DNA from 3 places in the Streptomyces sp. NPDC044044 genome. Region 2 is predicted to be linked to each of the others. Evidence: predicted binding sites of a transcription regulator. Region 2 holds the regulator's gene; each other region holds the start of a gene.

Evidence for each region. Region 2 encodes HrcA, which represses chaperone genes, less so after heat shock. Its sites were predicted from a motif close to TTNGCACTCNGNNNNNCNGAGTGCNAA; they were not measured.
Region 1: a site for HrcA is predicted at 3,422-3,448, ahead of groES (co-chaperone GroES). Genes of this name have one in related genera too.
Region 3: a site for HrcA is predicted at 8,123-8,149, ahead of groL (chaperonin GroEL). Genes of this name have one in related genera too.

What each region holds. Positions count from the first base shown of each region.
Region 1 covers NZ_JBWKFG010000003.1:94,401-104,453, forward strand. The annotation lists gene AC07AG_RS11395 (RNA polymerase sigma factor) at 1-750, shown strand, start outside; gene AC07AG_RS11400 (THUMP-like domain-containing protein) at 838-2,064, opposite strand; gene AC07AG_RS11405 (polysaccharide deacetylase family protein) at 2,147-3,106, shown strand; gene AC07AG_RS11410 (hypothetical protein) at 3,129-3,269, opposite strand; gene groES (co-chaperone GroES) at 3,592-3,900, shown strand; gene groL (chaperonin GroEL) at 4,017-5,642, shown strand; gene AC07AG_RS11425 (SDR family NAD(P)-dependent oxidoreductase) at 5,803-6,576, opposite strand; gene AC07AG_RS11430 (MOSC domain-containing protein) at 6,669-7,346, opposite strand; gene AC07AG_RS11435 (LysR family transcriptional regulator) at 7,427-8,323, shown strand; gene AC07AG_RS11440 (WhiB family transcriptional regulator) at 8,349-8,711, opposite strand; gene AC07AG_RS11445 (response regulator transcription factor) at 9,101-9,712, shown strand; gene AC07AG_RS11450 (sigma-70 family RNA polymerase sigma factor) at 9,979-10,053, shown strand, end outside.
Region 2 covers NZ_JBWKFG010000004.1:322,686-332,738, forward strand. The annotation lists gene AC07AG_RS17190 (nitronate monooxygenase) at 1-126, opposite strand, end outside; gene dnaJ (molecular chaperone DnaJ) at 286-1,422, opposite strand; gene hrcA (heat-inducible transcriptional repressor HrcA) at 1,423-2,439, opposite strand; gene AC07AG_RS17205 (MBL fold metallo-hydrolase) at 2,640-3,383, shown strand; gene AC07AG_RS17210 (DUF3097 domain-containing protein) at 3,418-4,242, shown strand; gene hemW (radical SAM family heme chaperone HemW) at 4,388-5,620, opposite strand; gene AC07AG_RS17220 (SpoIIE family protein phosphatase) at 5,708-7,630, opposite strand; gene AC07AG_RS17225 (HAMP domain-containing protein) at 7,901-10,053, shown strand, end outside.
Region 3 covers NZ_JBWKFG010000005.1:140,716-150,768, forward strand. The annotation lists gene AC07AG_RS20270 (right-handed parallel beta-helix repeat-containing protein) at 1-422, opposite strand, end outside; gene AC07AG_RS20275 (alpha,alpha-trehalose-phosphate synthase (UDP-forming)) at 681-2,093, opposite strand; gene AC07AG_RS20280 (DUF7927 domain-containing protein) at 2,198-4,267, opposite strand; gene AC07AG_RS20285 (glucosyl-3-phosphoglycerate synthase) at 4,357-5,301, opposite strand; SAM riboswitch class I at 5,470-5,604, shown strand; gene thrC (threonine synthase) at 5,622-6,929, shown strand; gene AC07AG_RS20295 (MoaD/ThiS family protein) at 7,036-7,311, shown strand; gene AC07AG_RS20300 (cold-shock protein) at 7,736-7,939, shown strand; gene groL (chaperonin GroEL) at 8,277-9,902, shown strand; gene AC07AG_RS20310 (lipase family protein) at 10,028-10,053, opposite strand, start outside.

The sequences.
Region 1 (10,053 bases), on a different contig from region 2:
TACGGAGCCGAGCGCGAGGCCAGGCTCGGGTCGGTGCTCGAAGTCATCTACCTCATCTTCAACGAGGGGTACGCGGCCACGGCGGGCGACGACTGGCTGCGCCCCTCCTTGTGCGAGGACGCGCTGCGCCTCGCCCGGGTGCTGGCGGGACTGATGCCCCGGGAGGCCGAAGTGCACGGCCTGGCGGCGCTGTTGGAGCTCCAGACGTCCCGCGCGGCGGCGCGGACGGGCCCGGAGGGCGAGCCGGTGCTCCTCGCGGACCAGAACCGCCGCCACTGGAACCAGCCGCTGATCCGGCGGGGCTTCGCGGCACTCGCCCACGCGCGGGCCGCGTCGACGGGCGGCCCCGGCCCCTACGAGCTTCAGGCCGCGATCGCCGCCTGCCACGCGAACGCCGCGTCGTACGAGGAAACGGACTGGCCCCAGATCGCCGCCTTGTACGGCCTGCTGGCCGCCCGCACCCCGTCACCGGTGATCGAACTGAACCGCGCGGTGGCCGTGTCGATGGCATCGGGCCCGGCTGAGGCGCTGCGTCTGGTGGACGCGCTCGCGGACGAACCCGCCCTGAAGGACTACCACTTGCTGCCCAGCGTGCGGGGTGACCTGCTGGCCCGCCTCGGGCGCGGCGCGGAGGCGCGGGCGGAGTTCGAGCGGGCTGCGGGGCTCACGCGCAATGAGCGGGAGCGGGAGTTGCTGCTGGGGCGGGCCGAAAGGACCGGCCCGTCGTGGGGGTCCCCGCCTGCTCCTTGAGAGCTCGGGGAGTTCGAGGAGGGCTCGGGGGAGTTCGAGGACGGACTCGGCTGAGCCGGTGATCGACGGGGCCCGGGACCCCGGGCTTCAGGCCCCTGCGACCGGCTGCCCGATCAACATCGCCGGCGCCCCCGCCACCCGCGTCAGAAACACCGTCGCGGAGTTCTTGCCCTGCGGCTTCACCTTCCGGCGCAGTTCCTCCGGCTCCACCGCGGACCCCCGCTTCTTCACCGTCAGGATCCCGACCTCCCGCTCCCGCAGCACCGCCTTCAACTTCTTCACGCCGAAGGGCAGTTGATCGGTGATCTCGTACGCCACCGCGTACGGCGTCGTGTGCAGGGCGTCGGAGGTGACGTACGCGATGGTCTCGTCGATCAGGCCGCCCTCCACCCGCGCGGCCACCTCCGCCACCAGATGCGCACGGATGACGGCGCCGTCCGGCTCGTACAGATAGCGCCCCACCGCCCGCACCTGAGGGTCCGGCAGCATCGCGTCGAGCGAGGACCACAGCGATGCGCCCGAGGGCAGCAGCGTCGCGCGGTGCGAGGACGGGGTGTCGGTGCCGAACCACAGCACGGCCTCTTTCACGTCCCCGCCGTCCGAGATCCACTCCGCCGCCGCCTCGGCGGGAACCGCCTCGTGCGGGATGCCGGGAGCGATCTTCAGCGCCGCGTGCGGGGCCTTGCGGGCGGCCTCGACGGCCCAGGAGAGGGGCGGGGAGTAGGCCTCGGGGTCGAAGATGCGGCCCCGCCCGCCGCGCCGCGCCGGGTCCACGAAGACGGCGTCGTACGCGGCCGTGTCGACCTCGGTGACATCGGCCTCGCGCACCTCGATGAGGCCGTCGAGCCCCAGCGCCTCCGCGTTCGCGCGCGCCACCGCGCAGGTCAGCGGGTCACGGTCCACGGCGAGGACGGCGATCCCGGCCCGCGCGAGGGCGATCGCGTCGCCGCCGATGCCGCAGCAGAGATCGGCCACGCTGCGTACGCCCATGGCCTTGAAGCGCTCGGCGCGGTGCACGGCCACGCTCGTGCGCGTCGCCTGTTCGACGCCGTTCGGCGTGAAGAACATCCGCCCCGCGTCCTGCGCGCCGAACTTCGCCACCGCCCGCCGCCGCAGCCGCGCCTGCGCGAGCACCGCCGTGACCAGCTCCGCCGGGTGCTCGCGGCGCAGCCGGGTGGCGACGGCCAGCTCCCGGGCCGGATCGGCATCGCGCACCTCGTCGAGATCGAGCAGGGACCGGCCCTCGGCGCTGAGCAGCGCGGAGAAGGAGGTCAGGGCAGTCGAGTCGCGGTCGAGGTCGTTCACCCGGCCCATTGTGGGCCAGTCGGTGGATGGTGCGCGCCCGGCGGCGGTGTCGGCCCCTCGACGGGGCCTTGAGCTGCAAAAATCCGGCGCCATGCAACTAGTACGACAAAACGACAAATTCAGGGCGAGATGGAAGGCGCGGGGGCCGGTCCCGGCGCTGGGCCGGGTGAGGGGCCGGGTGCGGGCCGGGGCGGCCGTGCTCACCGTCGCCGCGATCGCCTCCGGCTGTGCGTCGGGCGCCGACGGCGGGGCCAATCCCGCCCCCGGCCAGCAGCGCCTGGACGCGCCGCCCGCCCGCGCCCTGGACTCCTACGCCCAGAAACTCCGCGTCGCCCAGGTCGCCCGCGCCGCCGCCGCGAAGCGCTGGGGCCTGGCGAAGACCCCGCTGACCGCGCCGACCGCCCCGGCCGTCAAGCCGAAGATCACCACGCGCAAGGGGTTCGAGGTCAAGGGGCAGGCGAGCCTGCCGCCCGTCTTCACGACCATCCCGACCAAGAAGAAGATCGTCTTCCTGACCATCGACGACGGCGCCGAGAAGGATCCGGCGCTGCTCAAGATGATGAGCGACCTGAAGATCCCGTACACCGCGTTCCTCAGCGACTACCTGGTCAAGGAGGACTACGGCTACTTCAAGAAGATGCAGTCCCGCGGGGTCGCGCTGAACAACCACACGCTCAACCACCGCTACCTGCCGGGGCTTTCGTACGAGGGCCAGCGCCGCGAGATCTGCGGCATGCAAGACGTCATCCAGAAGCGCTACGGCAAGCGGCCCGAGCTCTTCCGCCCGCCGTACGGCAACTACAACGCGGATTCGCTGCGCGCCGCCAAGACCTGCGGCATCAAGGCGGTCCCGCTGTGGGCGTCCGAGGCCTTCCCCAACCGCATGGACTGGCGCGAGTGGGACCGGGACCTGCACCCCGGCGACATCATCCTCACGCACTTCCGCGGGCGCGAGGACTGGAAGGGCACGATGCCCGACATGGTCCGCAAGGTCATGAAGACGGTCACCGACAAGGGGTACGCGGTGGCCAGGCTGGAGGACTACCTGTGACGGGGCGGGCGCGGGCACACCGCTACTTCGCCGCGGCCCTCGCGGCGGGCGTGCTCGCGCCCGCGCTGCTCACGGGGTGCGCGCAGTCGGTGGACCCGATCGAGCGGCTGGGCAGGAAGGCGGCGGAGAAGGTCCCGCCGAGGAAACCGGTGGCCTCGCCCACCTGTGCCCCACCTGCCGGGCCACTGAAATCAGGGCGGCACACGGCAGCGGAGACGGAACCGCCGACTCCCGGGAAACGTTGCCGCGAGGGGCGTGACGCCATCTCCACACCCCCGGAAGGCGCTCCGTCCCGATAAGACCCGCGTCAGTGAATTAGCAGTCCGCTTGACCGAGTGCTAATCGTCGTCCTAGTCTCGGCCTTGGCACTCACCACTGGAGAGTGCCAACAGCGACGGGCAGGTCCGGCACCCGCGACGACGGATCCACCTGGTCGCCACCCCAGACTGTTAACCCCGTAGATCTCCGAAGGGGGAGACCGGATCGTGACGACCGCCAGCTCCAAGGTTGCCATCAAGCCGCTCGAGGACCGCATTGTGGTCCAGCCGCTCGACGCCGAGCAGACCACGGCCTCTGGCCTGGTCATTCCGGACACCGCGAAGGAGAAGCCCCAGGAGGGTGCTGTCCTCGCTGTGGGCCCGGGCCGCTTCGAGAACGGCGAGCGCCTGCCGCTCGACGTGAAGGTCGGCGATGTCGTGCTGTACAGCAAGTACGGCGGCACCGAGGTGAAGTACAACGGCGACGAGTACCTCGTCCTCTCGGCTCGCGACGTGCTCGCGATCGTCGAGAAGTAATTCACCTGCTTCACCAGTATTGATTTGAGCTGCGCCCCTGGTCACCCCGCTGATTGCCGGGCGGCGAGGGGCGCAGTTCGTTGAAACCGAGTATCCGAGAGGGCTGAACCGCTCCCATGGCGAAGATCCTGAAGTTCGACGAGGACGCCCGTCGCGCCCTCGAGCGCGGCGTCAACAAGCTTGCCGACACGGTCAAGGTGACGATCGGCCCCCGCGGCCGCAACGTCGTCATCGACAAGAAGTTCGGCGCGCCCACCATCACCAACGACGGTGTCACCATCGCCCGTGAGGTCGAGGTCGAGGACCCGTACGAGAACCTCGGCGCGCAGCTCGTCAAGGAGGTGGCGACCAAGACCAACGACATCGCGGGTGACGGCACCACCACCGCGACGGTCCTGGCCCAGGCCCTGGTCAAGGAAGGCCTGCGCAACGTAGCCGCCGGCGCCTCCCCGGCCGCCCTGAAGAAGGGCATCGACGCCGCCGTCAAGGCCGTGTCCGACGAGCTCCTCTCGACCGCGCGCCCGATCGACGACAAGGCCGACATCGCGGCCGTCGCCGGTCTGTCCGCCCAGGACCCGCAGGTCGGCGAGCTCATCGCCGAGGCGATGGACAAGGTCGGCAAGGACGGTGTCATCACCGTCGAGGAGTCCAACACCTTCGGCCTGGAGCTCGACTTCACCGAGGGCATGGCCTTCGACAAGGGCTACCTGTCCCCGTACATGGTGTCCGACCAGGAGCGTATGGAGGCCGTCCTCGACGACCCGTACATCCTGATCCACCAGGGCAAGATCTCCTCGATCCAGGACCTCCTGCCGCTGCTCGAGAAGGTCATCCAGACCAACGCCTCGAAGCCGCTCCTGATCATCGCCGAGGACGTCGAGGGCGAGGCCCTGTCGACCCTGGTCGTGAACAAGATCCGCGGCACCTTCAACGCCGTCGCGGTGAAGGCCCCGGGCTTCGGTGACCGCCGCAAGGCCATGCTCGGTGACCTCGCCACCCTCACCGGCGGCACCGTCATCGCCGAAGAGGTCGGCCTCAAGCTCGACCAGGTCGGCCTGGACGTGCTCGGCACCGCCCGTCGCGTGACCGTCACCAAGGACGACACGACCGTCGTCGACGGCGGCGGCGACGCCTCCGAGGTCGCGGGCCGCGTCAACCAGATCAAGGCCGAGATCGAGTCCACGGACTCGGACTGGGACCGCGAGAAGCTGCAGGAGCGCCTGGCGAAGCTCGCCGGTGGCGTCTGCGTGATCAAGGTCGGCGCCGCGACCGAGGTCGAGCTCAAGGAGAAGAAGCACCGTCTGGAGGACGCCATCTCCGCGACCCGCGCCGCGGTCGAGGAGGGCATCGTCTCCGGTGGTGGCTCCGCTCTGGTGCACGCCGTCAAGGTGCTCGAGGGCAACCTCGGCAAGGAGGGCGACGAGGCCACCGGTGTCGCCGTCGTCCGCCGCGCCGCCGTCGAGCCGCTGCGCTGGATCGCCGAGAACGCCGGCCTCGAGGGCTACGTCATCACCTCGAAGGTCGCCGAGCTCGACAAGGGCTTCGGCTTCAACGCCGCGACCGGCGAGTACGGCGACCTGGTCAAGGCCGGCGTCATCGACCCGGTCAAGGTCACCCGCTCCGCCCTGGAGAACGCCGCGTCCATCGCGTCGCTGCTCCTCACGACCGAGACCCTGGTCGTCGAGAAGCCGGCCGAGGAAGAGGCCGACGCCGGGGGCCACGGCCACGGTCACTCGCACTGACCCGCTGCGCTCGGCTTGAACGGTGACCGAGGCCCGGCTTCCCTGGTGAGGGAAGCCGGGCCTCGGTCCTTTTCGGGTTCTCGTCCGCCGGGTTGCGCGCCGTTGCCGGACGCGGGTCGTGGTCCGTCCTCGCGCAGTTCCCCGCGCCCCTGTCGACGCTCTACTGCGGGCCGTATTTCCTGCCCGTCCTCGATGTCACCCCGCCCAGCAACGCCCTCGGCGTCACCTTCACCACGCCCATCAGCGCCTTGTAGCGGGGGTCCGGGATGGACAGGGTCTTGCCCCGCGCCAAGTCGGAAAGCGCCGCCGCGACCAGCTTGTCCGCGTCGAGCCACATCCACTTGGGGATGTTGGACGTCCCCATCCCGGCGCGCTCGTGGAACTCGGTCCGTACGAACCCGGGGCACAGGGCCATCAACCGCACCCCGGAGCCGGCCAGGTCCTTCGCCGCGCCCTGCGTGAACTGCACGACCCACGCCTTCGACGCCCCGTACGTCCCGCGCGGCACGAACGCCGCCACCGAGGCGACGTTCACGACGCCCCCGCGGCCCCGCTCCCGCATCGATTCCGTCGCCGCCGACGTCAGCCGGAGCACTGCCTCGCAGTGCACCTTCAGCATCGTCAACTCGTCCTCGATCGACACCTCCAGATACTTGCCCTTGTTGCCGAACCCGGCGTTGTTCACCAGCAGGTCGACCGGGTTCCTGCGGTCCGCGAGCCGCTTCTCGACGGTGGTGATCCCGTCGTCCGTCGCGAGGTCCGCGGTGAGGACCTCCGCCTCGATGCCGTGCCGGTCGTGCAGTTCGGTCGCCTGTTCCCGCAGTCGCTCGGTGTTCCGTGCCACCAGGACCAGGTTGTGGCCGTCACCGGCGAGCCGCCGGGCGAAGGCCGCGCCGATACCGGCGGTCGATCCCGTAATCAGAGCCGTAGTCATGGACCAAGGCTAGTGAGATCCGCAGACCGCTGTGTCGCCCGGACGGGCCCCTTGACCTGCTGCCTCGTCAAGTCGCCGGTGCAGAAAGTCAGTTACGAGGTCTGCGAGCCGTACTTCTCCACATACTTCCGAGCCGTTTCGATCGCCTCGGGGTGCAGCGCGTCCCCGGCGGCGAGCAGGCGCGGCAGCAACTCCCTCTCCGTCGTGACGGCCCTGAACTGGAGGGCGACGGTGATGTCGTGCCCCGGCCGGTGCACGACATCGATCGTGTCGCCGCCCCGGATCTCGCCCGGTTCGATCACCCGCAGATAGGCGCCGGGAGCACCTTGCTGCGTGAAGCGCTTGACCCACTTCGTCTCGCCGAGATGGCCCTGGAACGTCTGACAGGGAATGCGGGCCGACGTCACCTCGATGAGCAGATCGGGGCCGACGCGCCAGCGCTCGCCGATCTCCGCGCCGTTCACGTCGAGCCCGGAGGTCGTGAGGTTCTCGCCGAAGGAGCCGCCCGCCAGCGGGTGGCCGAGCAGGCGCTCCCACTCGTCCAGGTCCTCGCGCGCGTAGGCGTACACCGCCTGGTCGTTCCCGCCGTGGTGCCGCAGGTCGCAGACCTCGTCCCCGGCGACCCCGCTCCCGGCGGCACCCTTGGGGCCGGGAGCCGCCACCCGTACGGCCCCTTCGGCGGGGTGTTTGTCGATGCCGGTACTGCCCGAGGGCGCGTCGGTGTACTCGACGGCCTTGTGCCGGCCCAGATTCACGGAGAGAAGCTTCATGGCGGGAAGGGTAGGCGAGCTCACTCAAAGCGTCGACGCATTATTGGGCATTTAATCCAAGCGTCACTTATGCTTGATTCATGATCGAGGCCCGTCATCTCCGCGTCCTGCGTGCCGTCGCCGCCACCGGCTCCTTCTCGGCCGCCGCGCGTGAGCTCGGCTGCACCCAGCCCGCCGTCAGCCAGCAGATGAAGGCACTCGAAACCTCCGCGGGTACGCCGCTCCTGATCCGCACAGGCCGTGAGATGCGCCTGACTCAGGCGGGCGAGGCCCTGGTCCGGCACGCCGCGGGGATCCTGGCGGGACTGACCGCCGCCGAGGAGGAGGTCGCCGCCATCGCGGGCCTGCGGGCGGGCCGGGTCCGCCTCGTCTCCTTCCCCAGCGGCAGCTCGACGCTGGTGCCGAGCGCGCTTGCCGCCCTGCGCGCGGCGCACCCCGGCACCCGGGTCTCGCTGGTGGACGCCGAGCCGCCGCGCTCGGTCGAGATGCTGCGCGAGGGCGACTGCGACGTGGCGCTCGCCTTCCGGTACGACGGTGCTTCCGCCGCCGAGGAATGGGACGACCTGGTCGTGCGCCCGCTGCTCGCCGACCGGCTCGTCGGCCTCGTGCCCGAGGGGCACCGGCTCGCCATGGCGGAGTCGGTCGCCATCGGGGAACTGGCCGACGAGCCGTGGATCGCGGGCTGTCCGCGCTGTCGCAGGCAGCTGGTCGAGGTCTGCGAGGGGGCGGGGTTCGTGCCCCGCATCGATTTCGCGACCGATGACTATCCGGCGGTGATCGGCCTGGTCGGCGCAGGCCTGGGGGTCGCGGTGCTGCCCGAGCTCGCCATCGAGTCCGTACGCCCCAAAGGTGCACGCACAGTGACGGTGGAGCCTGCCGTCCAGCGCGAGATCGTCGCGCTCACCCTGCCGGATCTGGCGCAGGTGCCCGCTGTGGCGGCCACCCTTGACCACCTCGCGCGGGCCGCGGAGCGCTGAGCGCGCGCCGCGAAGAAACGTTCCTTCAGGTACGCGTGACCATGCCGCCGTGCGCCGTCGAGGCCGTGGCGGACGCCGATGCAGACGGCGTGGATGTCGTGACGAGGCGGTTGCGGGCGCGGCCCATGAGCTCCTCGCGCTCGTCCTCGGTGAGCCCGCCCCAGACGCCGTACGGCTCCCGTACCGCGAGGGCGTGAGCGGCGCACTCCGCGCGTACCGGGCACCTCATGCAGACCTCCTTGGCGGAGTTCTCACGCGCACTGCGTGCCGCGCCCCGCTCGCCCTCGGGGTGGAAGAAGAGCGAGCTGTCGACCCCGCGGCAGGCCGCGAGGAGCTGCCAGTCCCAGAGATCTGCGTTCGGTCCTGGAAGGCGGGAGAAATCTGCCATTGCTTGTCTCCTGGTAGCCGTTCTGCGCGGATACGGTGCCCATGACCGTACATCTACTGTCTAAGGAGATGAAAATATGACTCATTGGAAAATCTAGCCACAGACACCAGCAAAAGGGAAGGAAGAGGGCTAAATGGGGCATGGGTTGTGATGAAAGGTTGAGGGTCTCTCGCGCTGCCTGCTCTGTGTCCGCGCCCTCACGTAGAGTGCCGAACGAGGCCGACCGCCCCGTAACTCTTTCGGGTGACCGTCGTTGAGAGTGCGAGGCGGTTGAAAGAACAAGCGCTCGGGCAGATGTCCGAGAGCGTCAACCGCACAGGTGACGAATATGTACCAGCCTGGAGGCTCAAGGTGACGCGCAGCAGCTGTGAGAGCCGCGGAGGACAGTCATGACATCCGTCCTCGTCTGCGACGACTCCCCGCTTGCCCGAGAGGCGCTCCGCCGCGCGGTCGCGACCGTGCCCGGCGTCGAGCGCGTGACGACAGCGGCCAACGGCGAGGAAGTCCTCCGCCGCTGGGGCGCCGACCGCTCGGACCTGATTCTGATGGACGTACGCATGCCCGGTCTGGGCGGCGTGGAGACAGTTCGGCGGCTGTTGTCCGCCGACCCCGGTGCGCGCATCATCATGCTCACCGTCGCCGAGGATCTGGACGGTGTCGCGCTCGCGGTCGCCGCCGGTGCCCGCGGCTATCTGCACAAGGACGCCTCGCGCGCCGAACTGCGCGCGACCGTCACCCAGGCGCTCGCCGACCCGACGTGGCGACTGGCTCCGCGCAGACTGCGCTCGGCCGAGATGGGCGCGGCGCCCACCCTCACCGCGCGTGAGATCCAGGTGCTCGAGGGCATGAGCCACGGCAGGTCCAACGCCGAGATCGGACGTGAGCTTTTTCTCTCCGAGGACACGGTCAAGACCCACGCCCGGCGGTTGTTCAAGAAGCTCGGCGCCTCGGACCGCGCGCACGCCGTGGCGCTCGGTTTCCGCTGGGGCCTGGTCCGATAGGTGTGCCGCCGTGCGGGCACGGCGCTCCCCGCCCGCCGTGTGGTGGGCGGGGCGACGGACGCCCGTCGCTCCCTCTCGCGGGAGCGGTTGCCGTTGCTTCGCCGCCGATGCCGCATCCTTGAGGTGTGGAGTTCCTCGGGGACAGGTCGGTCGAGCGGGAGGGGAGGGCGCACGAGATGAGTTCCGGCGCACCTGCTCATAACGCTTCGGTGCACAACTACGGACGTGGTGCCACGGATCAATCAGCGCCAAGGCACCATGGACCGATGCGCGATGACAAGACGACGGTGATCGGTGCCCTCGTCCTTCGCGCGGTCGAGGGTGATGAGCAGGCCACGCAC
Region 2 (10,053 bases):
GGCGGCGAGATATCCGAGCCCCCCGGCCTCGGAGACGGCCGCGGCGAGCTGGGGGCACGAGGCGCCGCCCGCCATGGGGGCCTGCACGATCGGAAGGCGGGAAAGACCGGTCAGCACGGAGGACATGAACGCATCGTGCCATGCCCCGCGCGGGCCGCCGAATCGTGCCCCGAAGGGGCGCGAGGAACTGCGCGAGCGACCAAGGACGGTCCGCAGCCGAAGATGACAAAGCGCCCCCGGCGGCGGTTGTCCGCCACCGGGGGCACCAAGCCACTGCTTCAGGCGCTACCGCCCGTTGAACGCGTCCTTGAGGCGCGAGAACAGGCCCTGCTGCCCCGGCTGGAACTGCCCGGTGGGCCGCTCCTCACCGCGCAGCTGCGCCAGCTCCCGCAGGACCCGCTCCTGCTCCGCGTCCAGCTTGCTCGGCGTGAGGACCTCGACGTGCACGATGAGGTCGCCTCGCCCGCCGCCCCGCAGGTGCGTGATGCCCCTGCCGTGCAGCGGCACCGACTGTCCTGACTGCGTGCCGGGCCGGATGTCGACCTCTTCCAAACCGTCCAGCGTCTCCAGGGGCACCTTGGTGCCCAGAGCCGCGGCCGTCATGGGGATGGTGACCGTGCAGTGCAGGTCGTCCCCGCGCCGCTGGAACACGGCGTGCGGCAGCTCGTGGATCTCCACGTACAGGTCGCCTGCGGGGCCGCCGCCGGGGCCGACCTCGCCCTCGCCCGCGAGCTGGATCCGCGTGCCGTTGTCGACACCGGCGGGGATCTTCACGGTGAGCGTCCGCCGCGACCGGATGCGGCCGTCGCCGGCGCACTCCGGGCACGGGGTGGGCACGACCGTGCCGAAGCCCTGGCACTGCGGGCACGGCCGCGAGGTCATGACCTGGCCGAGGAAGGACCGCGTGACCTGCGACACCTCGCCGCGACCGCGGCACATGTCACACGTTTGAGCGGACGTCCCCGGGGCGGCGCCTTCACCGCTGCAGGTCGTACAGACGACCGCCGTGTCGACCTGTATGTCCTTGGTGGTCCCGAAGGCCGCCTCGTCCAGGTCGATCTCGAGCCGGATCATGGCGTCCTGGCCACGGCGCGTGCGCGACCGGGGGCCACGCTGCGACGCCGTCCCGAAGAACGCGTCCATGATGTCCGAGAAGTTGCCGAAGCCACCGGCCCCGAAACCGCCCGCACCGCCGCCGCCCGCCTGGGACAGCGGGTCGCCGCCGAGGTCGTAGACCTGCTTCTTCTGCGGGTCTGACAACACCTCGTACGCGGCGTTGATCTCCTTGAAGCGCTCCTGAGTCTTCGGGTCCGGATTCACGTCCGGGTGAAGCTCACGCGCCAGCCTTCGGAAGGCCTTCTTGATTTCGTCCTGGGAAGCGTCGCGGCGCACGCCTAGTACGGCGTAGTAGTCCGTGGCCACTTACGACTCCGCCAGGATCTGTCCGACGTAACGTGCCACTGCGCGTACTGCTCCCATCGTTCCCGGATAGTCCATGCGGGTCGGGCCGACCACGCCGAGTTTGGCTACTGCCTCGCTGCCCGAACCGTAGCCGACGGAGACCACGGACGTAGAGCTGAGTCCCTCATGGGCGTTCTCGTGACCGATCCGTACGGTCATGCCCGAATCTGTGGCCTCGCCAAGCAACTTGAGCAGGACGACCTGCTCCTCAAGAGCCTCCAGGACGGGCCTGATGGTGAGGGGAAAGTCATGTCCGAAGCGGGTGAGATTGGCCGTTCCGCCGATCATCAGCCGCTCTTCGGTCTCCTCGACGAGGGTTTCGAGGAGGGTGGAGAGCACCGTCGCCACCGTGCCCCGGTCCTCCGCGTCGAAGGACTCCGTCATGTCCTGCACCAGCTGCGGCACGTCCGCGAAGCGGCGGCCCGCGACCCGGCTGTTGAGCCGCGCCCGCAGGTCCGCCAGCGAGGTCTCGCCGAACGGGGCGGGACAGTCGATCATGCGCTGCTCGACCCGGCCCGTGTCCGTGATCAGTACGAGCATCAGGCGGGCCGGAGCAAGCGAAAGCAGCTCCACGTGCCGCACCGTCGACCGCGTGAGGGACGGATACTGCACGACCGCGACCTGCCGGGTCAGCTGCGCGAGCAGCCGCACCGTGCGCGCCACGACGTCGTCGAGGTCGACGGCGCCGTCGAGGAAGTTCTGGATGGCCCTGCGCTCCGGCGCCGCCATCGGCTTGACGCCCGCGAGCCGGTCGACGAAGAGGCGGTACCCCTTGTCCGTCGGGATGCGCCCCGCACTCGTATGAGGCTGGGCGATGAACCCTTCCTCCTCGAGCGCCGCCATGTCGTTGCGGACCGTGGCCGGTGAGACCCCGAGGCTGTGCCGCTCGGTGAGCGCCTTGGAGCCGACGGGCTCCTCGGTGCCGACATAGTCGTGGACGATGGCGCGCAGCACCTCGAGCCTGCGTTCATTGAGCATCCGCGCACACCTCCACCTTTTGCCCTGAATCCTGCCTGCCCTGATGTCTCGCCTGGCACTCACCTGGGGCGAGTGCCAGCCTTCACCGGGCCCAGTGTACGGCCGCGAGGTACGACCCCGGCAAGGGCCGGACCACCTGTGTCAGTCCGACGGGTGGGGCAGCGGCTGCCAAGCCGCCCGTGCGGGGCTAGCGTCGGCGTATGGACGTGGCACTGGCTTGGGACGAGGCGGGTTGGGAGCGGCTCGCGCCGCATGTGGGGCGGCGGCGCCTGCCGGTGTGGGACTGCACGGCGGGTCTTGTCGTCGGCGGCGAATCGGCGCTGATGATCGAGGCGGGGGCGACCCTGCGCGAGGGGGCACAGCTGCGCACCCAGGCGCGCGGCATCCTCGGCGGGGGCCGCCGGGTCACCCACCTCGCCCTGACGCACCCGCACTTCGACCATGTCCTGGGCGCCGCGGCGTTCGCGGGCGTGGAGGTGTACGGCGCGGTCGGCATCGACACCCTCCTCACGAAGGGCCGCGACGAGCTGCGCGACTCGGCCGTCCGGCACGGGGTCGCCGCGGACGCCGCGGCGGAGGCCACCGACCTGCTCGTGCGCCCGCACCACCTGGTGTGCGGGGAGTGGACGCTCGACCTGGGCGGCGGGGTACAGGTCCTGCTCGCCAACGTCGGTCCCGGCCACTCGGGCCACGACCTGGCGGTCCTGGTCCGCGGCACGGACGGCTCCCCGGAGATCGTCTTCTGCGGCGACCTGGTCGAGGAGTCGGGCGAACCGCAGGCGGGGGACGACGCGGTCCCGCAGCGGTGGCCGGCCGCGCTCGACCGGCTGCTCGACCTGGGCGGGGAGGACGCGTTGTACGTGCCGGGGCACGGTGCGGTGGTCGACGCGGCATTTGTCCGTGCGCAACGCGCCACACTGGCGGCCCGCTTCGGCGTGTCGTAGCCGGTCGTACGCCGTTTCTCCTATCGTCATGCGAATGCGCCAGTACTCCGCAGACCTCACACCGCCGTGGAAGAAGCCGAAGTCCGTGCCGGAGGTCGCCGCGGAGGCGGACCTCGTGGTGGAGGAGCTCGGCACCGGCTTCTGCGGGGCGGTGATCCGCTGCGAGAAGACGGCGGAAGGTCCGACGGTGACCCTGGAGGACCGCTTCGGCAAGCACCGCGTCTTCCCGATGACTCCCGGTGGCTTCGCCCTGGAGGGCCGGACGGTCACACTGGTCCGCCCGTCGGCCGCATCTCCTCTTGTACGTCCCACACGCACCGCATCCGGTTCGGTGGCCGTGCCGGGGGCGCGGGCCCGGGTCGCCCGTGCGGGACGGATCTACGTCGAGGGGCGGCACGACGCGGAGCTCGTCGAGCGGGTGTGGGGCGACGACCTGCGGATCGAGGGCGTGGTCGTCGAGTACCTGGAGGGCATCGACGACCTCCCGGCCATCGTCGAGGAGTTCTCCCCCGGCCCCGACGCGCGCCTGGGCATCCTGGTGGACCACCTCGTCCCCGGCTCCAAGGAGTCGAGGATCGCGGCGCAGGTCAACTCCTCCTCGGCCCTGGTGGTGGGGCACCCCTACATCGACGTGTGGGAGGCGGTGAAGCCGTCGTCGGTGGGCATCGAGGCGTGGCCCCGTGTCCCGCGGGGGCAGGACTGGAAGACGGGCGTCTGCGAGGCGCTCGGCTGGCCCCTGAACACGGGGGCCGCGTGGCAGCGGATCCTGGGCTCGGTGCGCAGCTACCGGGATCTTGAGCCGGCGCTGCTGGGCCGCGTGGAGGAACTGATCGACTTCGTCACGGCACCCGAGTCCTAGGCCGCCGCTGCGCGGCGGATCTTTCCCGCCCACCCACCAGATTGCCCCGCGGTCGCCCATCGCGTCTCATCCCGTCCGGCGTTTGAGGACGAACTCGGCGGAGCCGGGCGGGGTTGGGGAAAGCCCCGCGGGGCCCGCCCGAGCCTCAGTCCACCAGGTCCCGCACGACCGCGTCCGCGAGCAACCGCCCCCGCAGCGTAAGAACCGCCCGCCCCTCCCCGTAGGGCCCCGCCTCCAGCAGCCCATCGGAAAGCGCCCGCTCCGCAGCGGCCAGACCCGCAGGCCGAAGCAGCGTCAACGGACACCCCTCAAGCAGCCGCAGCTCAAGCAGGATCCGCTCCACCCGCCGATCCTCCGCAGCCAGAACCTCCCGCCCGGCCCCAGGCGAGCGCCCGGCGGCCAGCGCCCCCGCATACGCCCCGGGATGCTTGACGTTCCACCACCGCACGCCCCCGACATGGCTGTGGGCCCCCGGCCCGGCCCCCCACCAGTCGGCCCCCCGCCAGTACAGCTCGTTGTGCAGGCACCGCCCGGCCTCGGACGTGGCCCAGTTGGACACCTCGTACCAGGAGAATCCCGCACCGCCGAGCACCTCGTCGGCGATCAGATACCGGTCCGCGTGCACGTCGCCGTCCGTCATCGGGACCTCGCCGCGCCGGATCCGCCGCGCCAGCTGCGTGCCCTCCTCGACGATCAGCGCGTAGGCGCTCACGTGGTCGGGCCCGGCGCCGATCGCCGCGTCCAGCGTGGCCCGCCAGTCGTCGTCGCTCTCTCCCGGCGTGCCGTAGATGAGGTCCAGGTTGACGTGATCGAAGCCCGCGGCCCGCGCCTCCGCCACGCACGCCTCGGGCCGCCCGGGTGTGTGCGTACGGTCGAGCACCTTCAGTACGTGCTGCTTGGCGCTCTGCATCCCGAAGGAGACGCGGTTGAAGCCCCCGGCCCGCAGCTCGCTCAGGTACGCCGGATCGACGGAGTCGGGGTTCGCCTCGGTGGTGATCTCGGCGTCGTCCGCAAGCCCGAACTCCTCCCGGACGGCACCCAGCATGCGGACGAGATCGGCGGCGGCGAGGAGCGTCGGCGTACCGCCCCCGACGAAGACGGTCCGCACCGGACGCGGGTCGTCGCCCAGGGTCTTCCGCGCGAGCCGCACCTCGTCGATCAGGGTGTCCGCGTAGTTGTCACGTGAGGCGAGCACGCCGCCGGAGCCGCGCAGCTCGGTCGCCGTGTACGTGTTGAAGTCGCAGTAGCCGCAGCGCGTGGCGCAGTACGGGACGTGGAGGTAGAAGCCGAGCGGACGGGCCCCCGCTCCCTGCAGGGCGGACGCGGGCAGCGCGCCGTCCTCGGGCATGGGCTCACCATCGGGCAGTGCGGAAGGCATACCTTCGATTGTCCCGCACCACGAAGGAACCCGACGCCGCGCACGAGACCCCGTACAAGACCTCGTACGACACCGCGCCCGAGGACGCTACTGCGCCTGCAGCACGAGCACCGCCAGATCGTCGTCCGGCGGCCGCTCCGAGAACGCGTGCACCATCCTCTTGATCCGCTCCGCCACCAGGTTCGCGTCAAGCCCCGCACAGCTCGCGAGCGCCGTCGCGAGGCCGTCGCCGTCGTCGAACATGTTCCGTCCGGCGCGGCGCTCCGTCACGCCGTCCGTGACGCAGAGCAGTGTGTCGCCGGTCCGCAGCTCAAAGGTTTCGCTCGTGTACGTGGCGTAGTCGACGACCCCGAGCAGCAGCTGGGGCGTGGCCGCGGGCCGGACCGTCCCGTCCGGGGAGAGCAGCAGCGGCAGGGGGTGTCCCGCGCTCGCCACCGTGCAGCGGACGCCGCCGTCGTCCATGGGCACCAGCTCTCCGTAGAGGAGGGAGAGGAAGCGGGATGTGGCGCCGTCGGGCGGCAGGCCCTGGCCGCCCGCGACCGCGACCACCGCCGCCGCCGCGTCCGCCGCCTCCGTCGCGTCGTCCAGGAGGAGCTGGTTGAGGCGGTCGAGGACTTCCGCGACCTCGTACCCCTCGCGGGCGAGCAGCCGCAGCCACGGCCGGGCGAGGCCGATCACGACGGCCGCCTCGACCCCCTTGCCCTGGACGTCGCCGAGCGCGAAGCACCAGCGGCCCTTGCCCGCCTGGAAGACGTCGTAGAAGTCGCCGCCGGGGCCGCCCTTGTCCCGCGGCTCGTACACGACACCGCTGTGCACTCCGGGGATCTCCGCCACGGAGCTGGGAAGCAGGCCGCGCTGCAGGACCTGGCTGATGGTGGCCTGCCGCTGATAGCGCCGCGCCGCGCTGATGGCCAGCGCGACGCGGCGGCTGAAGTCCTCGATGAGGCCGGTGACTTCGTCCGCGAAGCGCATCATCCCGGCCCGCCCGATGACGAGCGTGCCCAGCGCGCGCCCGCCCGCCATGAGGCGATACGCGAGGGCCGTGCCCGTCACGTCACCGGCCGGGCCCTCGCCGGGCCACGGCACGGGGACGGCGCCGGAGCCGACCGCTTCGGGCAGCAGGGGCGGGTCCTTCTCCAGGCTGCGGCGCAGTTCCTCTATCCGCTGCTCGCTGGTGTGCCAGACGCGGGCGAGCCGGGATCCCGGGGCCCCGCTCGCGGCGCCGCGAGGCGCGACCTCCGGTTCGTCGTCGAGCCACACCGCGCACCAGTCCGCGAGCCTGGGCACGAGCAACTGCCCGGCGAGGGCGGCCACCAGGTCCTCGTCGAACTGTCCGGCGAGCAGGTCGGAGGCCTCCGCGAGGAAGGTGAGCGCGCCGCGGTTGACCCACTCCGTGTCGTGCGTGATCCGCTTCGGCAGCGGCGCGAGGATCTCGCTGGCGCGCATCCCGCGGTGCATCGCCTGTTCGCTCGCGTACGACTCGATCTCCTGGACGGCCTGCACGCCGCCGACGGGGAGGCGGGCCCAGACGGCCTTGGTGCCGGTGCGGTAGGTGATGCCCCAGGAGTCGGAGAGGGTCGCGACGAGCTGCAGGCCCCTGCCGTACTCGGGAGTGCCGGGCGGCTGGGGCATGGGCTCGCTGCGGACCGCGCGGGCGGGGTGGTGGTCGGAGACCTCGATGACCAGGGTGTCGCAGCTCTCCCCCAGGCCCGCCTCGTCGAGCCTGCACAGCAGTTCCACCGTCGTGCCCGCGTGCACGACGGCGTTCGTGACGAGTTCGCTGACCAGCAGCACGGCGTCGTCCGCCAGACGGTCGGTGATGCCCGCCGCGGCGGGCACCTCCAGTTCGGACCAGTCGGCGAGCGCCGCGCGCACGAACTTTCGTGCGGCGGCGGGCGCCATCGGGTTCCCGGGCAGCGATGTGCACACCACCGCCGGCGGGCCGGGCTGGTGCCCCGGTTGGGCGGACGCACGGAAAGTGGTCTCCCGTTGCATCGGAATGGACCCCACGTTTCGGCTCCTGAGCAGTTCGGTCGAATACGCCTCAGGCGACACGGACAGAGTGACAGACTGGCCACGCCCATAAGCACCGAGTTACTGAAGTGGGCCGTTATGAGTGAGAACAGTGCTATGCCCGCGCTCGGTCACGGTCGGATTCCGGCCCCGAAACGAGCTCCGCTCCCCGCGTCGTCATCCGGACATGCTCCGGACACGGCGCCTGAAATCACCCCGGAGACCGTTCCGGAAGCGATCTCCGACCTGCGCCCGCTCCTGTCCGCCATGCGGGCCGCACGGGACGGGGACTTCACGAAGGTCCCGGTGACCGGCCACGGCATGACCGCCGAACTGCACTCGGTGTTCAACGAAATGCTGGACCGCTCCCTGCACTTCGACGGCGAACTCGCCCGCGTACGGCGGGAGATCATCCGGCACGGCCACCTCAACGAGCGGTTCACGGCGAGCCCGGGGCACGGCAGCTGGGCCACGCGCGTCCACAACGTCAACTCCCTGCTCGACTCCCTGGTCGCCCCGGCGGCCAACGCCACCCGCGTCCTGAACGCGGTCGCGGGCGGCGACCTCACCCAGCGCGTGGACCTGCACGACGGCACCCGCGAGCTGCGGGGCGACCTGCGGCGCCTGGGCCGTGCGGTGAACACGATGGTCGACCAGCTGTCGCTCTTCACGGGCGAGGTCACCCGCGTCGCCCGTGAGGTCGGCACGGAGGGGCGGCTCGGTGGGCGCGCCAAGGTGCGCGGGCTTTCGGGCAGTTGGCGTGACGTGACGGAGGCCGTGAACACCATGGCCGCCCGGCTCACCGCCCAGGTGCGCGACATCGCCCTGGTGACGACGGCGGTGGCGCAGGGCGACCTGACACGGACGGTCACGGTCGAGGCGACGGGCGAACTGCTCGAACTGAAGCTGACCGTCAACACGATGGTCGAGCAGCTCTCCGCGTTCGCCGCCGAGGTGACCCGTGTGGCCCGCGAGGTGGGCACCGAGGGTCAGTTGGGCGGCCGGGCGCAGGCACGGGGCGTGTCGGGGGTCTGGAAGGACCTCACGGACAACGTCAACTTCATGGCGTCGAACCTCACCTCACAGGTGCGCAACATCGCCCAGGTCACCACGGCCGTCGCCAACGGCGACCTGAGCCAGAAGATCACCGTCGACGCCCGGGGCGAGATCCTGGAGCTGAAGTCGACGGTGAACACGATGGTGGACCAGCTCTCCGCGTTCGCCGACGAGGTCACCCGCGTGGCCCGCGAGGTCGGCACGGAGGGCAATCTGGGCGGCCGGGCTCAGGTGCGCGGTGTGTCCGGCGTGTGGAAGGACCTCACCGACAACGTCAACTTCATGGCGGACAACCTCACCTCTCAGGTGCGCAACATCGCCCTCGTGTCGACGGCGGTCGCCCAGGGCGACCTCGGCAAGAAGATCACGGTCGAGGCGAAGGGCGAGATCCTCGAACTGAAGTCGACCATCAACACGATGGTGGACCAGCTCTCCGCGTTCGCGGACGAGGTCACCCGCGTGGCCCGCGAGGTCGGCACGGAGGGAAACCTGGGCGGGCAGGCCCAGGTGCGCGGTGTGTCCGGCGTATGGAAGGACCTCACCGACAACGTCAACTTCATGGCCCTGAACCTCACCTCACAGGTGCGCAACATCGCCCAGGTCACCACGGCCGTCGCCAACGGCGACCTGTCCAAGATGATCACGGTGACGGCGCGTGGCGAGATCCTGGAGCTGAAGGACACCGTCAACACGATGGTGGAGCAGCTGCGCGCCTTCGCGGACGAGGTGACCCGCGTGGCCCGCGAGGTGGGCACGGACGGCCGGCTCGGCGGCCGTGCCCAGGTGCTCGGTGTGTCGGGCGTCTGGAAGGACCTCACCGACAACGTCAACTACATGGCCGACAACCTCACGGGGCAGGTCCGCAACATCGCGCAGGTCGCGACGGCGGTGGCCCAGGGCGATCTCTCCAAGAAGATCGACGTGGACGCGCGCGGCGAGATCCTGGAGCTGAAGACCACCATCAACACCATGGTGGACACGCTGTCCTCCTTCTCCTCCGAGGTCACCCGCGTGGCCCGCGAGGTCGGCTCCGAGGGGCAACTGGGCGGCCAGGCACGCGTCGAGGGTGTCTACGGCACGTGGAAGCGCCTGACGACGAACGTGAACGAACTCGCCCTGAACCTCACCACGCAGGTCCGCGCGATCGCCGAGGTCGCATCCGCCGTGGCGCAGGGCGACATGACCCGCTCCATCACCGTCGAGACCCGCGGCGAGGTCTCCGAGCTGAAGAACAACATCAACGTGATGGTCTCCAACCTCCGCGAGACCACCCGCGCCAAGGACTGGCTGGAGTCGAACCTCGCCCGTCTCGCGGGTCTGATGCAGGGCCACCGTGACCTGATGGAGGTCGCCGACCTCATCCT
Region 3 (10,053 bases), on a different contig from region 2:
GTGGTGGTGGCTGGGCCGGTGTTGGAGAGATCGAGGTTCCTGATCTCCCACTGCTCGGTGTTGACGAGGTGGAGGGCGGCGCGGGCGCCGTTCGCCTCGATGTGCGGCTTGGCGGCCCTCTTGTTCCCGTAGGCGTCGATCAGCACGGGGGCGCCGGCCGCACCCGCACCTTTGGGAGCCAGCACCCCCGTGCAGCTTGTGCCTCGCTTGAGGAGGAGTTTCTCGCCGGGGGCGTAGGTGTGGGAACTGGCCTTCTCCAGGCTGCGCCAGGCCGTTCCGGCGGAGGTGCCGGTCGCGTTGTCGCTGCCCTTCTGGCAGTCGACGTAGTACGTGGCCGCTCTGGCGGCGGTGGCGTGCGGGGCCGTGGCCCCTGCCAGGGCCAGGGCGGTGAGGGCCACGATGCTTGTGCGGCGTAGGGGCATGCGGGGGAAGGTAGCGAGGCGGGGCCTCGCGGGCCCATGGACAAACGTGGGGTGAGGTTGGACGGATTTTTCTGTCCCCAACCCCGCCCCTTCCCGAAAACCCGCTCTGGCGCGGGGGCCTTGGTTGCCGTCATCACCGGCTTCGCCGAGTTCGTCCTCAAACGCCGGACGGGCTGAATCTTTCAGCCCGTCCGGCGTTTGAGGACAAGGCCCTCGCGCCGAGCGAGTTTTCGGGAAGGGGCGGGGTGGGGGAGAAAGTCAGTTCTCCAGCGCCCGCAGCTGGTCCAGGAACCACTGGGCCGGGGGAAGGGCCGTAGCCGCCGCAGCGAGGCGTTTCGTTCGTTCCGCCCGCTCCTCCACCGGCATCGTCAGCCCCGCGTGCAACGCGGCAGCCGTCCCCGTCACGTCATACGGGTTCACGACAAGCGCGTCCTCGCCCAGCTCCTCGTACGCCCCCGCCTCCCGCGAAAGCACCAGCGCACACCCCTCGTCGGAGACGACAGGCACCTCCTTGGCCACCAGGTTCATCCCGTCCCTGATGGGGTTCACCAGCGCCACGTCCGCCAGGCGGTACGCCGCCAGCGACCGCGCGAAGTCGTCCTTCACGTGCAGCACGACCGGGGTCCAACCCTCCACGCCGTACTCCGAGTTGATCTCGTCGGCGACCCGCTGCACCTCAGCCGTGTAATCGCGGTACACCGCGAGGTCCTGCCGCGACGGGTAGGCGAACGCGACGTGCACCACCCGCTCCCGCCACTCCGGCCACGACGCCAGCAGCTCCCGGTACGCCTGCAGCCCCCGCACGATGTTCTTCGACAGTTCCGTCCGGTCCACCCGGACGATCACCCTTCGGCCCGCCCCCACCTGCTCCCGCAGCGCGACAAGCCGCTCCTCCACGTCCGCCCGCCGCGACCGCTCCCGCAGGAAATCCGCGTCCGCCCCGAGCCCGTGCACCCCGATCCGCGTACCCGACGTACCGCCGAGGACCGCCACGCAGCACTCCGTGAACGCGTCCGCCCACCGACCCGTCAGGAACGCCGCCCGGTCGGCGCCCAGGATGCCCCGCAGGAGCTGTTCCGCGACGTCGTCCGGCAGCATCCGGAAGTAGTCCACCGGCGCCCACGGCGTGTGCGAGAAGTGGCCGATGCGCAGGTCCGGGCGGAGTTCGCGCAGCATCCCCGGCACCAGGGCCAGGTGGTAGTCCTGGACGAGGACCGCCGCACCCTGAGCCGCGCTCTCCGCGAGCGCCTCGGCGAAGGCCCGGTTGTAGGTCTCGTACGACGCCCACTGGGCCCGGAACTCCGGTCCGAAGGCCGGTTCGAGCGGCGTCTGGTAGAGCATGTGGTGGACGAACCACAGCACCGAGTTCGCGATGCCGTTGTACGCGTCGGCGTGCACCCCCTCGTGCGAGCCCGCGTCGATGTCGAGCATCCGGACCCCGGGCTCGCCCACCCCGCGCCGCACGGCCTCCCGGTCGCCGTCACCCAGCGCCGCGCAGACCCAGAGGGCAGCAGGGTCGGAACCGTCGGAGTCCCCGATCGCGCTCAGCCCGGAGACGAGTCCTCCGCCGCCCCGCTTGGCCGTCAGTTCCCCGTTCTCCTCCAGGGCGTAGGTGACGGGGCCGCGGTTGGACGCGACGAGGACCTGGGCGGCAGCGTGCTCGGAGACCATGTGCCGAACCTAGCCCTTCCCGGAAGCGCTCAAACGTACGGCCGGACCCGTGGCGGGCCCGGCCGTATACATTCGGCGCATTCGGCGAATTCAGAGACCTGCGGCTAGTCCTGGTCCCGCCTGCTCCTCGCCGCCGCCACCGCCAGCGCGCCCAGTGCGCACAGGGCGATCGCGAGACCCGCGTACAGCATCGTGCCCGAGTCGCTGCCGGTGTCGGCCAGCTGAGGCTGGGCGTCCGCGCTTCCCACGGGGCCGTTCTGCGGCTCCTGGGGCTCCTGCGGCGCCGGACGTGCCTGCACCCGCTGGGCGAGGATCGCCGAGGTGCACGGGTCGTCGCCGCCCCGGACGGATGCGGGGCAGTTGCTGCCGGGCGCCGTCACGGTGACCACCCTGACCTGGCCCGCCGTGCAGGAGACCTTCAGCTTCTGGGTGACGGTGACCTTGCCGTGCGGGCGGACGTCACCCTTCCAGACGTACTTCGAACCCTGCTTGGTGACCTTGCCGCTGCTCGCGACGGGCTTCGAGCCGGGCGTCACCTGCCAGGACGCGGTGGCTCCGGTGCGCGTGCTGCCCGAGGGGTTCTTGATGGTGATGGTGTTCTTGACGCTGCTGCACACCGGCGCGGTCCGCCGTGCGGGCACGTTGGTGATCTTGACCGGCGGCTGCTTCCGCTCGATGACCGGCGCGGCACCGCACTTGGGGTCGGTGCTGCCCGCGTCGCAGTTGGAGCGCGGGGTCTCGACGTCGACGTTGTTGAGCAGCTTGCCGTCGCCGCTGACCGGGTCCTTGATCTTGACCGAGTACGTCACCGTCGCGGTCTCACCGGCCGGGATGTCGCCGGTGTAGCTGATCTTCGGTTTGGTGTACGAGACGTCGCCGGTGCTCGCCTTCGCGTCGTCGTTGTACGTCGCGTCGTCGAGGTTGTCCGTCAGGTCGTCGCTGAACTTGGCGTTCGGGTAGTCGAGCTTGCTGATGTTCTTCGCCTTGACCGTGTAGGTCAGGGTGCCGCCCGGCTTGATCGTCTTGGGGCTCGCCGTCTTCGTCACCTCCAGGTCGGGGACCGGGACGGAGAGCGCGAACGCCGAGGGGACGTACGTGTCGCCCTTCGTGGAGAAGCTCAGCGTCGTGGAGGTCGCGCCGACCGGGATCGGCTCGGCGGCCGGGGCGCGGGTCCCGCTGCCCGTGACGTCGAACTCCTTGGCGTCGATGGAGAGGTTGTTGGTCATCTTCGGGTCGAGGGCACCGTCGTCCTCGCTGATGAAGAAGTTGTTGGTGTTGCCCGTGTGCTGCTCGGTCATGTTCTGGCCGCCGACCTGGAAGCGGTCGCCGGGGGTGTTCCAGTCGCCTTCGTACGCGGTGACGCTGGCGCGCGGCTTGCCGTCCGTGCGGTAGAAGCCGTCGACCGTGACGCTGGTGGCGGGCGACGTGGAGCGCTGCAGGACGTGGCCGCCGTAGACGTAGACGTTGCGGCGGTCGGGGGCGTGGTCGTCGTTGGGGCCGTCGTACTTGTAGACGACCGTGAGGGACCAGCCCGCGACGCAGCCCTTGCCGGTGGGCGCCCAGATGTCGCCGACCGCGACCGGGACGGGGTCTCCGGTGCCGGTGACGCCGCTGAAGAGGCCCGTGACGTCGGCCTCGCCGGTGTAGTAGTGCGGGCCGTTGGTCGACGCCGGGTCCTTGACCAGGTTCGCCGGGGTGACCTTCGAGGGAGGTCCGCCGTTCACGCCGACGGCGGGCACCGCGTCCAGCGGGTCGCCGGGGGAGGGCTGCACGTCGGCGCCCGAGATGTCGCAGCGCTTGAGCTGGGCGCCGCTGGGGCCCTTGTACGTTCCGTCGTTGCCGCCGTAGAAGAGGCGTGCGTACGCGACCTTCGCGCCGGGCGGGATCGCGACCTGGCCGGTGCTCGATCCGTGGTCGGGGTCCATGCCCGCGGCGTTGATCCGCTGCATGACGAAGGTGTTGTTGTTGTCGCGGCCCTCGCCGTCCGCGGCGGTGGCGCAGCGCGCCGCCATGTCCGCGGGCGTTGTCGGGCAGCCCATGACCGTGTTGCCGATGGTCCTGAAGTCGCCGTACAGCGATTCGTCGTAGCGCTTGGCGAAGGGCTCGATCACATCCGCGGCGGCGGGTGCGGCCACGGCGCCGAGCGCCCCTGCCGCGAGTCCGGCCGTGGCCATGGCCACACCGCCGATGCGTCGCGCGCTTCCCATTACCTGTCTGACCCACATAAATGGGAAATGTAGACAAAACGCCCGGCTTTGGGCTGTTACGCCACGCGGCGAGCCGTGTACTCCGCGATGTCGGCCATCGGCGGCCGCTCCTCGGTGTCCACCGAATGGGTACGCGGCTCGAACCCGTCCTCGCCCCGCTCGAACTGCGTGAGCTCGGGGCGTACGAGATGGCCGCGCGCCAGCCGCAGCTGCGCCGTCCGGTAGATCGCCGCCGCCATCCGGCCGAGCGCCTGCCCGTCCTGGTGACGGTGCTTGCGCACGCCGACGTCGACCTGCGCGAGCGCGTCCAGGCCCACCGTGTGCAGCGCGTCGACGAGCAGGCCCAGCTCCACTCCGTAACCGACGGGGAACGGCAGCCGCTCCAGGAGGGACCTGCGTGCCGCGTACTCGCCGCCCAGCGGCTGTACGAACCCGGCCAGTTGGGGCCAGTGCATGTTCAGCAGCGGGCGCGCCATCAGCTCGGTGACCCGGCCTCCCTGACCTGCGGTTCCGGCCAGCGGGCGGTCGTACATCGCCTTCACGAAGTCCACGTCGGGCTCGGTCAGGAGCGGGCCGACGATGCCGGTGACGAAGTCCGCCGAGAACTCCCTGAGGTCCGCGTCGACGAACGCGACGATGTCACCGCCGGTCACCAGGAGTGAGCGCCACAGGACCTCGCCCTTGCCGGGCACGGCCGGGATGCGCGGCAGGATCCCGTCCCTGTGCACGACCCGCGCGCCCGCATCGCGCGCGACCTCGGCCGTGCGGTCCCGGGACCCGGAGTCGATCACCACGAGCTCGTCCACCAGGCAGGCCTTCTCGACCAGCTCGCGGCGGATCTCGGCGACGATCTCCCCGACCGTCTCCTCCTCGTCGAGCGCGGGCAGGACGACACTCACCGAGGCTCCCGACGCCCGTTTGGCGGCGACGAGTGCGCTGAGCGGACGGTCGGCAACGGACCAGGAACGCCTGGTCAGCCAGCGCTCGGCCTCTTCCAGCACGGGTTGCTCCTCCTGTGTGTGGCCTACATGTGATCCATCTCGCGGTTCGGACGACTATCTCAAGGGTCCAGGCCGTCGGTTACAGTCTTGAACAACGCGGATGACCATCGCATGTCGGGGGTCGACGCGTAACAAATGCCCTGGGCCCCTGAAGCCCCGGCGCCATACCGCTCATCCAGAGGGGCAGAGGGATACGGCCCGTTGAAGCCCCGGCAACCATCCCGCCGACCGCGCACGCGAGGTCTCGGTGGGGAAGGTGCCAATTCCGTCTCGTGACGAGATGCGTCACGGGGAAGATGAGGAGAAAGGGCCTCGCCTCCATGGCTGCGCAGACTGTCGCAACGAACGAAAACACCCCCTCCACCACGGGTTCTGTGGACCTCGGCCCCGCATCGGGCCTTTCCTGCCGCGAGTGCGGCGAGCTGTACGCCCTCGGCCCGATCTTCGCCTGCGAGGCCTGTTTCGGCCCGCTCGAAGTGGCGTACGACCTGCCGACCGGTGACCCCGAGGCGCTCCGGAAGCAGATCGAGTCCGGCCCCGACAACATCTGGCGCTACGCGCCCCTGCTGCCCGTCCCTGCGGACGTGGCGTCCAAGCCGAACATCAACCCCGGCTGGACCAAGCTCGTCAAGGCGGACAACCTCGCGCGTGAACTCGGCGTCGCACAGGGCAAGTTGTTCGTCAAGGACGACTCCGGCAACCCGACGCACTCCTTCAAGGACCGTGTCGTCGCGCAGGCCATCGAGGCGGCGCGCGCGTTCGGCTTCACCACCCTCTCCTGCTCCTCCACCGGCAACCTTGCCGGTGCCGTGGGCGCCGCCGCAGCCCGCGCCGGCTTCCGCTCCTGCGTGTTCATCCCGCACGACCTGGAGCAGGGCAAGGTCGTCATGGCCGCGGTCTACGGCGGCGAGCTCGTCGGCATCGAGGGCAACTACGACGACGTGAACCGCTTCTGCTCCGAGCTCATCGGCGACCCGCTGGGCGAGGGCTGGGGCTTCGTGAACGTCAACCTGCGGCCGTACTACGGCGAGGGCTCCAAGACCCTCGCGTACGAGATCTGCGAGCAGCTGGGGTGGGTCCTTCCCGACCAGCTGGTCATCCCGATCGCCTCGGGCTCGCAGCTCACGAAGATCGACAAGGGGCTCAAGGAGCTCATCGCGCTCGGCCTCGTCGAGGACAAGCCCTACAAGATCTTCGGTGCCCAGGCCGAGGGCTGCTCCCCGGTGTCGACCGCCTTCAAGGCCGGGCACGACGTCGTACGCCCGCAGAAGCCGGACACCATCGCCAAGTCGCTGGCCATCGGCAACCCCGCCGACGGGCCGTACGTCCTGGACATCGCGCGTCGCACGGGCGGTGCGGTGGAGGACGTGAACGACGAGCAGGTCGTCGACGCGATCAAGCTGCTCGCCAGGACCGAGGGGATCTTCGCGGAGACCGCCGGTGGTGTGACCGTGGGCGTCACGAAGAAGCTGATCGAGGCGGGGCTCATCGACCCCTCGCTGACCACGGTGGTCCTGAACACCGGTGACGGCCTCAAGACGCTTGACGCTGTCGCTGAGACTTCGCAGGCCACCGCTACCATCCGGCCCAGCCTTGACGCGTTCCGCGCCGCAGGGCTTGCAGGCTGAGCCTGTTCGCTTGACTGCGAGCCGGCTGTGGCTGGTCGCGCAGTTCCCCGCGCCCCTGAAGGGGCGCCCCAGACGGGCGCCCCTCCTGAACTACCGAGGTGAATTCATGAGCGTCAAGGTCCGCATCCCCACCATTCTTCGCACCTACACCGGCGGTCAGTCCGAGGTCGCCGCCGAGGGGGCGACCCTCTCCGAGGTCATCGCCGACCTGGAGGCCAAGCACGCCGGTATCGCGGCCCGTGTCCTGGACGACCAGGGCAAGCTGCGGCGCTTCGTGAACGTGTACGTGAACGACGACGACGTCCGGTTCGAGCAGGGCCTTCAGACGGCGACGCCGGACGGCGCGGGGGTCTCGATCATTCCCGCCGTCGCCGGTGGTTGATCCTTTAAAGAAACACCCTGCGTAATCTTCATTGCCCCCTCCGCGAGAGAAGTGGAGGGGGCAATTCCATGTGGTTGAGCGCGGTACAGTTGGGAAGCGAGCTTCCCCGTTTGTGCCGAGCGCATATACGAAGTCGCCCCGAGGGCGACAAGAAGTAGCCAAAGTGCACTGCCCATTTGCCCTTCTCGTGGCATTTGTCTGGCCCGACTTGCCCTGAACTCCGGTAAATCCTCCGCATATTTCCGATCAGGCGTGCCCAGAATTCTCGTCCGATTGACCTGTTGCAGAGGGCAGTTGGACAGATACATTCAGCCGCGGTCGACGCGTTCCGGCGCACGCCTCCACAACCCATTGGGGGGGTGAGGTCTGACCCGGGTCCGCGAAGTGCGGGTCCGTGCAAGGGCCAGTAATAGGGGAGTTAGGCATGGCTCAGGGCACCGTCAAGTGGTTCAACGCGGAGAAGGGGTACGGCTTCATCGCGGTCGACGGTGGTGCGGATGTTTTCGTCCACTACAGCGCGATTCAGATGGACGGCTACCGCACCCTTGAAGAAGGTCAGCGAGTTGAGTTCGAGATCTCGCAGGGCCAGAAGGGTCCGCAGGCGGACATGGTCAAGCTCGCCGTTTGATCTCGGCGCGATCGGCCAGCGACTTAGCGAGTGACGAGGGGCCCGTATCCCGACAGGGGTACGGGCCCCTCGTGCGTCACGGGGCGCGCGCCCCTCAAACGTCATCGGGGCAGGCACCCCTCGTACGTCTGGGATCCGTAAGAGGCGCTTGCACTCGTAGGGGTCGAGTGCTAATCATTGGGCTTAGCACTCTCCCAGTGAGAGTGACAGAACTTGGATCGGGTCGGTGAGGCCCGCAGGCCGGGTGGGGCAAGGAACCACACGGTTTGCAGGCCGTCCGTCGCGGGCACTGGCGCGATCCGGAGCATGCCACCCCTGTCCGGGAGGACCACTTCACATGGCCAAGATCATCGCGTTCGACGAGGAGGCACGGCGCGGCCTCGAGCGCGGCATGAACCAGCTCGCCGACGCCGTCAAGGTGACCCTGGGCCCCAAGGGTCGCAACGTCGTCCTCGAGAAGAAGTGGGGTGCCCCCACGATCACCAACGATGGTGTTTCCATCGCCAAGGAGATCGAGCTCGAGGACCCGTACGAGAAGATCGGCGCCGAGCTGGTCAAGGAGGTCGCGAAGAAGACGGACGACGTCGCCGGTGACGGCACGACGACCGCGACCGTCCTGGCGCAGGCGCTGGTCCGCGAGGGCCTGCGCAACGTAGCCGCCGGTGCCAACCCGATGGCCCTCAAGCGTGGCATCGAGAAGGCCGTCGAGGCCGTCTCGGGCGCCCTGCTCGAGCAGGCCAAGGACGTGGAGACCAAGGAGCAGATCGCTTCGACCGCCTCCATCTCCGCCGCCGACACCCAGATCGGCGAGCTCATCGCCGAGGCGATGGACAAGGTCGGCAAGGAAGGCGTCATCACCGTCGAGGAGTCGCAGACCTTCGGGCTCGAGCTTGAGCTCACCGAGGGCATGCGCTTCGACAAGGGCTACATCTCGGCGTACTTCGCCACCGACATGGAGCGTATGGAGGCGTCGCTCGACGACCCGTACATCCTGATCGTCAACTCGAAGATCTCGAACGTGAAGGACCTCCTTCCGCTCCTCGAGAAGGTCATGCAGTCCGGCAAGCCGCTGCTGATCATCGCCGAGGACGTCGAGGGCGAGGCCCTGTCGACCCTGGTCGTCAACAAGATCCGTGGCACCTTCAAGTCCGTCGCCGTCAAGGCCCCGGGCTTCGGTGACCGCCGCAAGGCCATGCTCGGCGACATCGCCATCCTCACCGGTGGCACCGTCATCTCCGAGGAAGTCGGCCTCAAGCTGGAGAACGCGGGCCTCGACCTCCTGGGCCGTGCCCGCAAGGTCGTCATCACCAAGGACGAGACCACGATCGTCGACGGCTCCGGTGAGAGCGACCAGGTCCAGGGTCGCGTCAACCAGATCCGCGCCGAGATCGAGAACTCGGACAGCGACTACGACCGCGAGAAGCTGCAGGAGCGCCTGGCGAAGCTCGCCGGCGGTGTTGCGGTCATCAAGGCCGGTGCCGCGACCGAGGTCGAGCTCAAGGAGCGCAAGCACCGCATCGAGGACGCCGTTCGCAACGCGAAGGCCGCCGTCGAAGAGGGCATCGTCGCCGGTGGTGGCGTGGCCCTCATCCAGGCCGCCGCTGTCTTCGAGAAGCTTGAGCTCGAGGGCGACGAGGCCACCGGTGCCGCCGCTGTGAAGCTGGCCCTCGAGGCCCCGCTGAAGCAGATCGCGGTCAACGCCGGCCTTGAGGGTGGTGTCGTCGTCGAGAAGGTGCGCAACCTGACCGTCGGCCACGGCCTGAACGCCGCGACCGGTGAGTACGTCGACATGATCGCCGAGGGCATCCTCGACCCGGCGAAGGTCACGCGCTCTGCCCTGCAGAACGCCGCGTCCATCGCCGCGCTGTTCCTCACCACCGAGGCCGTCATCGCCGACAAGCCGGAGAAGGCGGGCGCTGCCCCGGCCGGCGGCGGCATGCCGGGCGGTGACATGGACTTCTGAGCCTCTTCGCAGGCTCGGTGGTTCATCGCTTCACGCGAACCGAGGGCGGCACTCCTTCTCACGAAGGGGTGCCGCCCTCGGGCGTTTTCCGGGAGCCGGGAGCCGGGCGCCGGGAGCCGTGCGGACTACGGCAGGCGGTCCAGGATCCAGG